3 regions of the Oerskovia jenensis genome follow, and region 3 is predicted to be linked to each of the others. Evidence: predicted binding sites of a transcription regulator. Region 3 holds the regulator's gene; each other region holds the start of a gene.
The links. Region 3 encodes Rex, which represses fermentation and respiration genes when NADH is low (regulators of the CRP and FNR family bind a similar motif). Its sites were predicted from a motif close to CTTGTGAANNNNTTCACAAG; they were not measured.

Region 1: a site for Rex is predicted at 2,256-2,275, ahead of mqo (malate dehydrogenase (quinone)). Genes of this name have one in related genera too.
Region 2: a site for Rex is predicted at 1,549-1,568, ahead of adhE (bifunctional acetaldehyde-CoA/alcohol dehydrogenase). Genes of this name have one in related genera too.

The regions. Positions count from the first base shown of each region.
Region 1 is NZ_JAFBBO010000001.1:4,199,841-4,203,801, forward strand. Features, by position in the region: gene JOD49_RS18750 (acyl-CoA thioesterase/BAAT N-terminal domain-containing protein) at 1-568, shown strand, start outside; gene mqo (malate dehydrogenase (quinone)) at 736-2,241, opposite strand; gene nirB (nitrite reductase large subunit NirB) at 2,477-3,961, shown strand, end outside.
Region 2 is NZ_JAFBBO010000001.1:3,869,009-3,872,969, reverse strand. Features, by position in the region: gene adhE (bifunctional acetaldehyde-CoA/alcohol dehydrogenase) at 1-1,496, opposite strand, end outside; gene JOD49_RS17370 (prolyl oligopeptidase family serine peptidase) at 1,685-3,850, shown strand.
Region 3 is NZ_JAFBBO010000001.1:1,515,774-1,519,734, reverse strand. Features, by position in the region: gene JOD49_RS06810 (HAD family hydrolase) at 1-722, opposite strand, end outside; gene JOD49_RS06805 (glutaredoxin family protein) at 829-1,164, shown strand; gene JOD49_RS06800 (redox-sensing transcriptional repressor Rex) at 1,262-1,963, shown strand; gene JOD49_RS06795 (YceI family protein) at 2,162-2,713, opposite strand; gene JOD49_RS06790 (MarR family winged helix-turn-helix transcriptional regulator) at 2,905-3,414, shown strand; gene JOD49_RS06785 (histidine phosphatase family protein) at 3,506-3,961, shown strand, end outside.

The sequences.
Region 1 (3,961 bases), 2.7 Mb from region 3:
GCTCGCGGACGTACCGGTCGAGACCTTCCTCACCGGACTCGCCTGGCTCCACGACCAGCCGGGGGTCGACACCGAGCGCGTCTTCACGTTCGGGGTCTCACGGGGAGGCGAGATGGCCTTGTGGCTCGCGGCCAACCGCCCCGACGAGGTGTACGGCGCGTTCGCCCCGACGGGGTCGGGCATCGTGTTCTGCGGCTACCCGGACGCGACACGACCAGCCTGGACCGTGGCGGGGGCCGGGCTGCCGTGTGCACAGTACACGCGGGCTCCGATGAGCCCGGAGACGAAGGTCGCCGTCGAGGAGATCGCCGGGCCGGTCGTCCTCGCGTGCGGGACGGCCGACCCGGTGTGGGTGGCCTGCGACCTTCTTGCCGAGATGACGCCCCGGTTCAGCGATCCGGAGCAGGTCCGTTCGCTCGTCCAGGAGGATGCGGGGCACTTCATCACGTACGCGCCCTACCTCCCCCTGGGCCTGAACGAGCCCGACGCGACCCCCGCGGCGACGCACCAGGCCCGCGTCGACTTCTGGAACACGGTCGAGGAGGTGCTCGCGGAGGCGCGGCAGTAGCAGGGGCAGACGTGTGCGGCCCGTGGACTACGCGGGCGTCCCGCGTCCCACCGGCCCGGTCCCGCGTCACACCGGCCACGGGCTGCGTCCCACGGGGCCACGGGCACAGCACGACGCCCCGGTCTCCACGAAGGAGACCGGGGCGTCGGTGCGTCGCGCAGGCGGGGTCAGCGGGCGCCGACCGCCTCCTCCGAGGGGCCTGCGGAGGCGGAGAGCGAGTCGAGCTCGGTCGCCTCCCACGTGGCCTGGCCGAGGCTCGGGATCATGGCTCCGAGCGCGGGACGCCACGTCGCGAACTGCTGCGGGAAGCAGCGCTCGAGGACGTCGATCATCGCGGGGACGGCGGTCGAGGCACCCGGCGAGGCGCCGAGCAGGCCGGCGATCGAGCCGTCCGCGGCCGCGATGACCTCGGTGCCGAACTCGAGCACGCCGCCCTTGACCGGGTCCTTCTTGATGACCTGGACGCGCTGGCCCGCGGTGATCTTCTCCCAGTCCTTGGGGTGGGCCGTGGGCATGAAGGCCTGGAGCGCCGTGAACTTGGCCTCGGGGCTCGCGACGAGCTGGCCGACCAGGTACTGCGTGAGGTCGATGTTCTTGAGGCCCGCGCCGAGCATGGACCCGATGTTGTGGGTCCGCAGCGACGTGAAGAGGTCGAGCAGCGAGCCCTTCTTGAGGTACTTGGGGCTGAACCCGGCGTAGGGGCCGAACATCAGGTAGGTCTTGCCGTCGACGACGCGCGTGTCGAGGTGCGGGACGGACATGGGCGGCGATCCGACGTCGGCCTTGCCGTACACCTTGGCCTGGTGCTGGGCGACGATCTCCGGGTTGTCGGTGCGCAGGAACTCGCCGCTGATGGGGAAGCCGCCGTAGCCCTTGGCCTCTTTGATGCCGGCCTTCTGCAGCAGCGGCAGCGCGCCGCCGCCCGCGCCGACGAACACGAAGCGGGCGTTGACGGTGCGCGGCCCCTGCGTGGCGTTCCAGGACACGTCCTTGACGGTGACGTCCCAGGTGCCGTCCTTGCGCTTCTTGAGGCGGTTGACCTCGTGCTGGAGGTTGAGCTCGACGTCGTGGGCCGTGAGGAAGTCGAAGAGCTGCGAGGTGAGCGCTCCGAAGTCGACGTCCGTGCCGCTCGTCGCGCGGGTCGCGGCGACGGCCTCGTCGCCGTCCCGGTCGAGGACCAGCAGGGGTGCCCACTGCGCGATGACCGCGGGGTCGTCGGTGAACTCGAGCTCGCTGAACAGCGGGTGGGCGCTCAGCGCGGTGAAGCGGCGCTTGAGGTAGTCCACGTTGGCCGCACCGCGCACGAACGTCATGTGCGGGGTGTGGCTGATGAAGCTCGCGGGCTCGGGCAGGTGGCCCCCGGTGAGCAGGTGGTGCCAGAACTCGCGCGACACCTCGAACTGCTCGTTGATCGCGACAGCCTTGGAGATCTCGACGGTGCCGTCGGCCTTCTCGGGGGTGTAGTTCAGCTCGCAGAGCGCAGCGTGGCCGGTGCCAGCGTTGTTCCACGGGTTGGAGGACTCCTGGGCTACCGCGTCGAGGCGCTCGAAGACCTTGATGGTCCACGTGGGCTCGAGGAGCTTCAGGAGGGCGCCGAGGGTCGCACTCATGATGCCGCCGCCGATGAGGGCTACGTCGATGGTGTTCTGACCCGTTGTCTTCTTAGTCGCCACCGCTCGATTTTACGCTTGTGAAGGAGTGCACATGCTGTGCCGTCCATCACGGTCGTGCGTCACACTTTTTCGGGACCAAGGTCCCTGGACGTCCCGTCCTAGGTCCCCGCGACGCGCTGATCTGGTGTTTTGACCAGAAACCTCGTATCTATGCGCCAGGATGGTCACGACGGTCGCACTCGCCCCCCGCGGCCCGACTCGCCCCTCCGCCCGACCCTTCTCGTGAGGCCCCCACATGAGCACTCCCACCCCCGGCCGCGTCGTGGTGGTCGGCGCCGGCATGGTCGCCCACCGGTTCGTGAGCCAGATGATCGCACGCTCTCCCGAGGGGTCTTGGCACGTGTCCGTCGTCGGGGACGAGGCCCGTGCCCCGTACGACCGCGTGCACCTGTCCGAGTACTTCACGGGACGCTCGGCCGACGACCTGACGATGGACCCTGCCGTCTGGGACGACCCGCGGACCGAGCTGGTCACGGGCGACGCGGTCGCGGCCGTGGACCGCGAGGCGCAGACCGTCACGACCCGCTCCGGGCGCGTGCTCGCCTACGACCACCTGGTCCTGGCCACGGGCTCCTGGGCCTGGACCCCGCGCACCGAGGGCACCGACCTGCCCGGCGTCTTCAGCTACCGCACCCTGGCGGACCTGGAGGGGCTGCGCGAGTACGTCGGGCTGCGCACCGCACGCCTGGGGCGTCCGCTGCACGGCGTCGTCGTCGGGGGCGGCGTGCTGGGGCTCGAGGCCGCGGCCGCGCTCCAGACCCTCGGCGCGGCCGCGACCGTCGTGGAGTTCGCCGACCGCCTCATGAGCGTCCAGCTCGACGACGCGGGCGGCGAGGCGCTGCGCGTGCTCGTGACCGACCGCGGGATCGACGTCCGCACGACGACCGGCGCCACGGGCCTCACGGCCGCGGGCGACGGCGCGGTGGGCGGCATGGACCTGTCCGACGGGTCGCGGATCCCCGCCGACGTCGTGATCTTCTCGACCGGCATCCGGCCCCGGGACCGCCTCGCGCGCGAGGCGGGCCTCGCGATCGGCGAGCGCGGCGGCGTCGTCGTCGGTGCGGCGTGCCACACCTCGGACCCCGCCGTGTGGGCCATCGGGGAGTGCGCGTCGTTCGAGGACCAGTGCGTGGGCCTGGTCGCGCCGGGCAACGCCATGGCCGACGTCGTGGTGGACCGACTGCTGGGTGGAGTCTCGACGTACTCGCCGGCGCCCGAGGGGACCAAGCTCAAGGGCGTCGACATCGAGGCCGCGAGCTTCGGCGACGTGTTCGGGCTCACGCCCGGCGCGCTCGAGGTCACGTTCGCGGACCCCGTCGCGCGGACCTACCGCAAGCTCGTCGTCTCGGACGACGCACGGACCCTGCTCGGCGGCGTGTTCGTGGGCGACGCGGCCCTCTACTCGTCGCTGCGCCCCCTGCTGGGGCGTTCGCTGGGCGCCGACCCGTCGGCGTTCCTCGCCCCGGAGGGCGGCGCCCCGGCGCTCGGCGGCGACCTGCCCGACGACGTCGTGGTCTGCTCGTGCGCGAACGTCACCGCCGGGACGGTCCGCGGGGCGGTGACCGAGCACGGCTGCTCGAGCCTGGGCGAGGTCAAGGCGTGCACCAAGGCCGGGACCGTGTGCGGGTCGTGCGTGCCCGTGCTCACCAAGATCGTCAACACGACGCTCGAGGCGGCCGGCGTCACGGTGTCGAACGCGATGTGCGAGCACTTCACGATG
Region 2 (3,961 bases), 2.4 Mb from region 3:
TTGTCCGTGACGATGGTGACGCGCTCGACGTCGGGCATCTGGGTCAGGTACTGGATCGAGTTCGGCTCGAAGTACGTCTTCGGCGGGATCTTGAACCACTGCATGTTGTTGTTCCGACGTCCGATCCGCTTGACGTTGATGAGGTTGACGGCCGACACGTTGTTCGACACCGAGTTGTGCCCGTACGAGCCGCACCCGAGGGTCAGCGAGGGGATCAGCGCGTTGTAGATGTCACCGATGCCGCCGAGCGCCGAGGGCTGGTTCCACAGGATGCGGACGGCCTTGACGCGCCGGCCGAACTCCTCCGCGACGTCCTTGTCCTCGGTGTGGATCGCACCCGAGTGGCCCAGGCCGTCGAACTCGACCATCTGCTCGGCGAGCGAGATGCCGTGGTCGGTCGACTCGGCGCGCAGCACCGCGAGGACGGGGCTGAGCTTCTCGCGCGTCAGGGGCTCGGCGGGGCCGACCTGGCTGCACTCCGCGAGGATGATCGAGGTCCCGTCGGGGACCGAGAAGCCTGCCTGCTCGGCGATCCACTGGGGGCTCTTGCCGACGATCGACGCGTTGAGCTTGGCACCGGCGCAGTTCGCCCCGCCGGCCTCGACGCCGAAGATGAAGCGCTCGAGCATCGCCTTCTCCTCGGGGTTCGCGAGGTAGGCGTGCATGTGGGCGAACTCGGCGAGAGCCGCGTCGTAGATCTCGGCGTCGAGGATGACGGCCTGCTCCGAGGCGCACACCATGCCGTTGTCGAAGCCCTTGGACAGGACCACGTCGTTGACCGCGCGGCCGAGCTTGGCGGTCTTCTCGATGTAGGCGGGGACGTTGCCCGCACCGACGCCGAGGGCCGGCTTGCCCGCCGAGTAGGCGGCGCGGACCATGGCGTTGCCGCCCGTGGCGAGGATCAGCGAGACGCCGTCGTTGTTCATGAGTGCCGACGTGGCCTCGAGCGAGGGCTGCTCGACCCACTGGATGCAGTCCTCGGGCGCCCCTTCGGCGACGGCGGCGTCCCGCACGATGCGGGCTGCGGCGACCGAGCACTTCTGGGCGCTGGGGTGGAACGCGAAGATGATGGGGTTGCGCGTCTTGAGCGCGATGAGCGACTTGAAGATCGCGGTCGAGGTCGGGTTCGTGACCGGGGTGATGCCCGCGACCACGCCGACCGGCTCCGCGATCTCGACGATGCCCGTGAGCTCGTCGCGCCCGATGACGCCGACCGTCTTGAGGTTGGCCATCGAGTTCGGCACGTGCTCGCACGCGAAGATGTTCTTGGTGGCCTTGTCCTCGAAGACGCCGCGACCGGTCTCGGAGACCGCGAGCTGCGCGAGGCGGCCGTGCTCGTGGAGCGCCGCGACGGACGCCTTCTTCACGATGCGGTCGATGTCCTCCTGGGTGAAGGCGTCGTACTGCTTGAGCGCCTTGAGGCCACGGTCGACGAGGGCGTCGATCTCGGTGACTCCGGCGGGGGCCTTGGCGGGGGCCTTGCTCGTGCTGCTCACGTTGCTCCTCCAGTGACCCGAGCGGCCGGGTCTGCGTGGTGTCTTTCCCTTGCTTGTGAATACTTTCACAAGGTACGGATAGATGCAAGTGATTCCCGGAGATGTCCTGGAACGCAGCCCGTGCGAGCCGGTCGCCCCCACGATCTCTGCATGCCCGGTCCCGCGGATCGGTCGCCTAGTGTGTTCGCATGAGTGCTGAGAACGCCGTGACCGAGACGCCCACCGGACAGCCGACCACGCCGCACGACCCGTACCTGTGGCTCGAGGAGGTCGAGGGCCGCGAGGCGCTCACCTGGGTCCAGGGCCGCAACGCCGAGACCGCCGCGACGATCGAGGCCACGAGCGAGTTCACCGCTACCGAGCAGGCGATCCGCGAGGTCCTCGACTCCGACGACAAGATCCCCGACGTCTCGAAGATCGGCGAGCACTACTACAACTTCTGGCGCGACGCGCAGCACGAGCGCGGCGTCTGGCGCCGCACGACGCTCGACTCGTACCGCACCGACCACCCCGAGTGGGAGCTCGTGCTCGACCTCGACGCGCTGGGCGAGACCGAGGGGCAGAGCTGGGTCTGGCACGGCGCGAGCGTCCTGCGCCCCGCCCCCGGCGGCGAGTGGCGCCACGCCCTGGTCGACCTGTCCCCGGGCGGCTCCGACGCCGACGTGACCCGCGAGTTCGACCTCGTCACCAAGCAGTTCGTCGCCCCCGAGCACGGCGGGTTCTACCGCGAGGAGTCCAAGGGCGGGCTCGGGTGGATCGACACCGACACGGTGTACGTCTTCACGGACTTCGGACCGGGCTCGATGACCCCCTCGGGGTACCCCCGGATCGTCAAGCGCTGGCGCCGCGGCACCCCGGTCACCGAGGCCACGGTCGTGTACGAGGGCGAGCCCGAGGACATGTACATCTTCGGCTGGCGCACCCACTCCCCCGGCTTCGAGCGCGACTTCGTGGGCCGTTCGATCGCGTTCTACGACAGCGAGACCTACCTCGTCCAGGACGCGGGCACGCCCGACGAGCACCTCGTCAAGATCGACGTCCCGCGCTCGGCCGAGGTCGGCGTCAAGCGCGAGTGGATGCTCGTCGAGCTGCGCGACGACTGGACCGTCGGCGGCTCGACCTACCTCGCGGGGTCGTTGCTCGCGGCCCGCTTCGAGGACTTCCTCGCCGGGGCGCGCGGCTTCACCGTCCTGTTCGAGCCCACGCCCACGACGTCGCTCGCCGGGGCCACCTGGACCGCGCACCACCTCGTGGTCAACGTCCTGGAGGACGTCAAGAACCGCCTGCACGTGCTGACGCCGCCTCCGCGCGCCGAGGACCTGTCCGTACCGTGGACCCGCAGCGAGCTGCCCGGTCTGCCGACCATCGGCACGGTCGTCGTGGGTGCGGTCGACTCCGAGGAGAGCGACGACGTCTGGCTCGTGACGACCGACTACCTCACGCCCTCGACGCTCTCGCTCCTGACGGTGGGCGCGGGCACCGAGCCCGAGGTGCTCAAGTCGAGCCCCACCTTCTTCGACGCCGCGGGCCTGGTCATCGACCAGCACTTCGCGGTGTCCGACGACGGCACGCGCGTCCCGTACTTCGTCGTCGGGCGGGAGGAGCTCGTCCGCCCGGAGGCCGCCGGCGCCGCCGCCGGGACGGACGACGCCCCCGTGGGCGCCGCACCCACGCTGCTCTACGGCTACGGCGGCTTCGAGGTCTCGCTCACCCCTGGCTACTCGGGCGGGCTCGGACGGGCCTGGCTCGCCGACGGCGGCGTGTACGTCGTCGCGAACATCCGCGGCGGCGGCGAGTACGGCCCGGCCTGGCACCAGGCAGCCCTCAAGGCCAAGCGCCACAAGGCGTACGAGGACTTCGCGGCCGTCGCGCGCGACCTCGTCGCCCGCGGCATCACGACCCCCGAGCACCTCGGCATGGAGGGCCGCTCCAACGGCGGCCTCCTCGCGGGGAACATGCTCACGCAGTACCCCGAGCTCTTCGGCGCCGTGATCGTCGGTGTCCCGCTGCTCGACATGCTGCGCTACACGCACCTGCTCGCCGGGGCGTCGTGGGCCGCCGAGTACGGCGACCCGGACGACCCCGAGCAGTGGGAGTTCATCAAGACGTTCTCGCCCTACCACCTGTTCGACGCCGACCGCGAGTACCCGCCCGTGCTCTTCACGACGTCGACCAAGGACGACCGGGTCCACCCCGGTCACGCCCGCAAGCTCGCCGCCAAGATGCTCGCGGCCGGCAAGGACGTGACCTACTACGAGAACATCGAGGGCGGCCACGGCGGCGCCGCGAACAACGCCCAGGCCGCCCACATGGCCGCGATCCACTACCGGTTCCTGCGGGAGCAGCTCGGCTGACCCTGCGGGCTCTGCGGGCTCTGCGGCTGTGCGGGCCGTACGACGTCCGGTACGCGATCGCACCGAGGGGGCGGGTCCCCGTGGGACCCGCCCCCTCGCCAGCGCACGGCG
Region 3 (3,961 bases):
TTGAGCCCTCGGCCGGCGACGCGGCGGCGCCTGCCGCGGAACTCGCGGATGGGCCAGCCCACGTCCTTGGCGTGCCGACGCAGCCGCGTGTCGGGGTTGATCGCGCACGGGTGACCCACGGCCTGCATCATGGTCACGTCGTTGAGCGAGTCGCCGTACGCGTAGGAGGCCGACAGGTCGATCCCGTGGAGCTCGGCGAGCTCGCGCACCCCCGCTGCCTTGGCCCGCCCGTGCATCATGTCGCCCACGAGCCGTCCGGTGTAGAGACCCTCCTCGTGCTCGGCGACCGTGCCGAGCGCGCCGGTCGCCCCGAGGCGGCGGGCGATGAGCTGCCCGATCTCGAGGGGGGTCGCGGACACGAGCCACACCTGGTGGCCTGCGGCGATGTGCTCGTCGAGGAGCTTCTGGGTGCCGGGGAAGATCCGCAGCGACAGGACCTGGTCGTAGACCTCCTCGCCGATCGCGACGACCTCGGCGACCGAGCGGCCCGCGACGAGGTCCAGGGCCCGGCTGCGCACCTGGTCGATCTGCCGCTTGTTCTCCCCGAGGAGGAGGTAGCGGGCCTGGTGGAGGGCGAACGTCACGAGGTCCGGCGTGGAGAAGAACCCCCGCTGGTACAGCGCACGGGCCAGATGGAACGAGCTGGCGCCGCGGATGATGGTGTTGTCGACGTCGAAGAAGGCTGCCGTGGGATGGGTGGACCCAGGAGCAGACGTCGGCATGACGTCCACTCTATCGGCGCCCGCAGCCGCCCGCCGACGGCGCTCGCCAGGTGCCGCTGCCGGACGGTCGGCGGGAGGGGGTGTCCGAGATGCGTAGGCTGGGGTCGTGAGCCCCGCAGATCCCTCCGCAGGACAGGTTCCTGAGCCCGCCGTCGGACGTGACGCAGACCAGGCCACGAGTGCGCCCGCGCGTGTCGTGCTCTACGGTCGCGTCGGGTGCCACCTGTGCGAGGCGGCTCGCGAGGTCGTGGGCGCCGTGTGCGCCGACCAGGGTGTGCGCTGGACCGAGGTCGACGTCGACTCCGACCCGTCCGGCGCGCTCGCGGCACAGTACGGTGACTACGTCCCGGTCGTGACCGTGGACGGCGTCCAGCAAGGGTTCTGGCAGGTCGACGGAGCGAGGCTGGCCCGGGCGCTCTCGCGGGGGCGCGCCACTGGCTGACGTTCCGCCGCGGGCGCCGAGCCTGGGATGATCCGAGACAGCAGGACAGCGAGATCGTCAACGATGACGACGACATGACGAAGCATGGGTGGTTCGGGTGGCAGAGACCCTGGGTGATACCGGCATTCCTGGCGCGACCGTGGCGCGGCTCCCCGCGTACCTGCGTGCGCTGCGCGACCTCGAGGGGCGGGGCGTCGAGACGACGTCGTCGACCGAGCTCGCGGAGCTCGCGGGCGTAGGGTCCGCGCAGCTGCGCAAGGACCTGTCCTTCCTGGGCTCCTACGGCACGCGAGGGGTGGGATACGTCGTCGACTCGCTCGCGACCTACATCACGTCCGCGCTGGGCGTCGAGGACGAGCACCGGATCGCGATCGTCGGCATCGGTTCCCTGGGGCACGCTCTCGCGAACTACTCGGGCTACGGCACGCGCGGGTTCGAGGTCGCGGCGCTGCTGGACGCCTCGCCGCACGTCGTGGGCACCGAGGCCGCGGGACTCGTGATCGAGCACGTCGACGCGCTCGAAGAGGTGTTCGCGCGCGAGAACGTCACGATCGTCGTCCTGGCGACCCCGGCGCACGTCGCGCAGGACGTCGCGGAGCGGGTCGTGGCCGCGGGGGTGCGGGAGATCCTGAACTTCGCGCCGCGTGCGCTCCAGCTTCCCGAGGACGTGATCGTGCGGTCGGTCGACGTCGGGAGCGAGCTGCAGATCCTGGCGTTCCACGCGCAGGCCAGGGCGCTCGCGAACCGGGGCGCCGACGGGGCGGGGCACGACCCCGGCGTCGAGGGCACCGGCGCCTAGGGCGGCTGCACGGGCCGTGACCGCACGGCCTCGGTGCGGGGCGCCGTCGGGCCGGCAGGACGCGCGCGAGCAGGCCCGAGCGGAGTCCGGGAGCGCTGCGGACGTCTGGACGGCACAGGAGCCGGCGACCCGTCACGGGTCGCCGGCTCCTGGCGTACCGGCCGCGTCAGGACGCGGGGCCGGTCGGGGGCGAGAGGCTCAGGCCTGCTTGATGGCCGAGAGGTCGAGCGCGATCTTGATCTTGTCGCCGACGAGCACGCCACCGGCCTCGAGGGCCACGTTCCAGGTCAGGCCGAACTCCTTGCGGGAGATCTCGGTCTCGGCCTCGAACCCGGCGCGCGAGTTGCCGTAGGCGTCGACGGCCGTGCCCGTGAACTCGGTCTCGAGCTTGACGGGCTTGGTCACGCCGTTGATGGTCAGGTCGCCCGCGATGACGAAGTCGTCGTCGTCGGCCTCGACCGCGGTCGAGACGAAGTTCCAGGTGGGGTTCTTCTCGGCGTCCCAGAAGTCGGCCGACTGGAGGTGGCCGTCGCGCCCCGCGTCGCCGGTGTTGACGGACTTGGCGTCGATCGCGGCGACGACGTTGGACGACTCGACGTCGTCACCGATGTTCAGCGTGCCCTCGGCGATCGCGAGCGAGCCGCGGACCTTGGAGATGCCTGCGTGGCGGACCGTGAAGGTCGCCTGCGAGTGCGAGGGGTCGATCGCGTAGGTGCCTGCGGTCAGTCCGGCGGGGAGGTTCGTGGCCATGGATGTCTCCTGAAGGGTCGAGTTGCGTTGCGTCAGGCGCGCCGTCGACGTGCCATTAGTTGAAGATTCAACTTCATACGAACGCATCAACGCAAGCCCCCGTCCCTCTATTCCCTGTCGAGCGGACGTGTTCCCGGATGGGAGACTGAGGCGTTGTTCGGACGGTGGGGGCGTGAGCGATGAAGGCGGAGATGACGGTTCAGCAGGACAGGCGCACGGTCGCGCCGCAGGACGCACCCTGGCTCGACGAGGCGCAGCAGCACTCGTGGCGCCAGTACCTCGACGGAACGGCCCGGTTCGTCGAGTCCCTGAGCAGGGACCACGAGGAGCACTCGGCGCTCACGCTCGGCGAGTACGAGCTGCTCGTGCGGCTCTCCGAGGCCGACGACCACACCATGCGCATGTCGGCCCTCGCCGACGGGCTCGCGCGGTCCCGGTCCCGCGTGACGCACACCGTCCATCGCATGGAGGCGCGGGGCCTCGTCCGGCGCTCCGCGAGCGAGACCGACCGTCGCGGTGTGAACTGCGTCATGACCGACGCGGGCTACGCCGAGCTCGTCGCCTCCGCCCCCGCGCACGTGCGGGCGGTGCGCCGCTTCATGGTCGACGTCCTGACCCCCGAGCAGTTCCGCAACCTCGGCGAGGCCATGGCCGCGATCGCCGAGGCCTGCCGCCTCGCGGACGAGGCGTCACCGCAGTAGTGGCTCCCGAGGGCCCGGGGCGGACACGCTGTGTCCGGGAGCACGCCGTCCGCGTGCACCGCGCGGGCAGAACTTTGGGACACTGGACCCCATGGTCGCAACCACGGTCCACCTCATGCGTCACGGTGAAGTCTTCAACCCGGACGGCATCCTCTACGGTCGAATCCCCGGCTACCACCTCTCGGAGCTCGGGCACACCATGGCGCGTCGCGTCGCGGGGCACCTGGCGGGCAAGCCCGCCGAGGGGGCGCCTGCGCTGCCCGACGACGTCGCTCCCGAGCCCTTCGACGTCGCCCTGGTCATCGCCTCCCCGCTCCAGCGGGCGCAGGAGACCGCGACCCCCGTTGCCGAGGCCTTCGGGCTGCCGCTCGGGACGGACGAGCGTCTCATCGAGGCGGGCAACCACTTCGAGGGGATGAAGTTCGGCGTGGGCGACGGCTCGCTGCGCCACCCGGGCCACTGGCCCTACCTCTGGAACCCCATGCGCCCCTCGTGGGGCGAGCCCTACAAGCAGCAGGTCGCGCGCATGCACGCCGCGATCCACGAC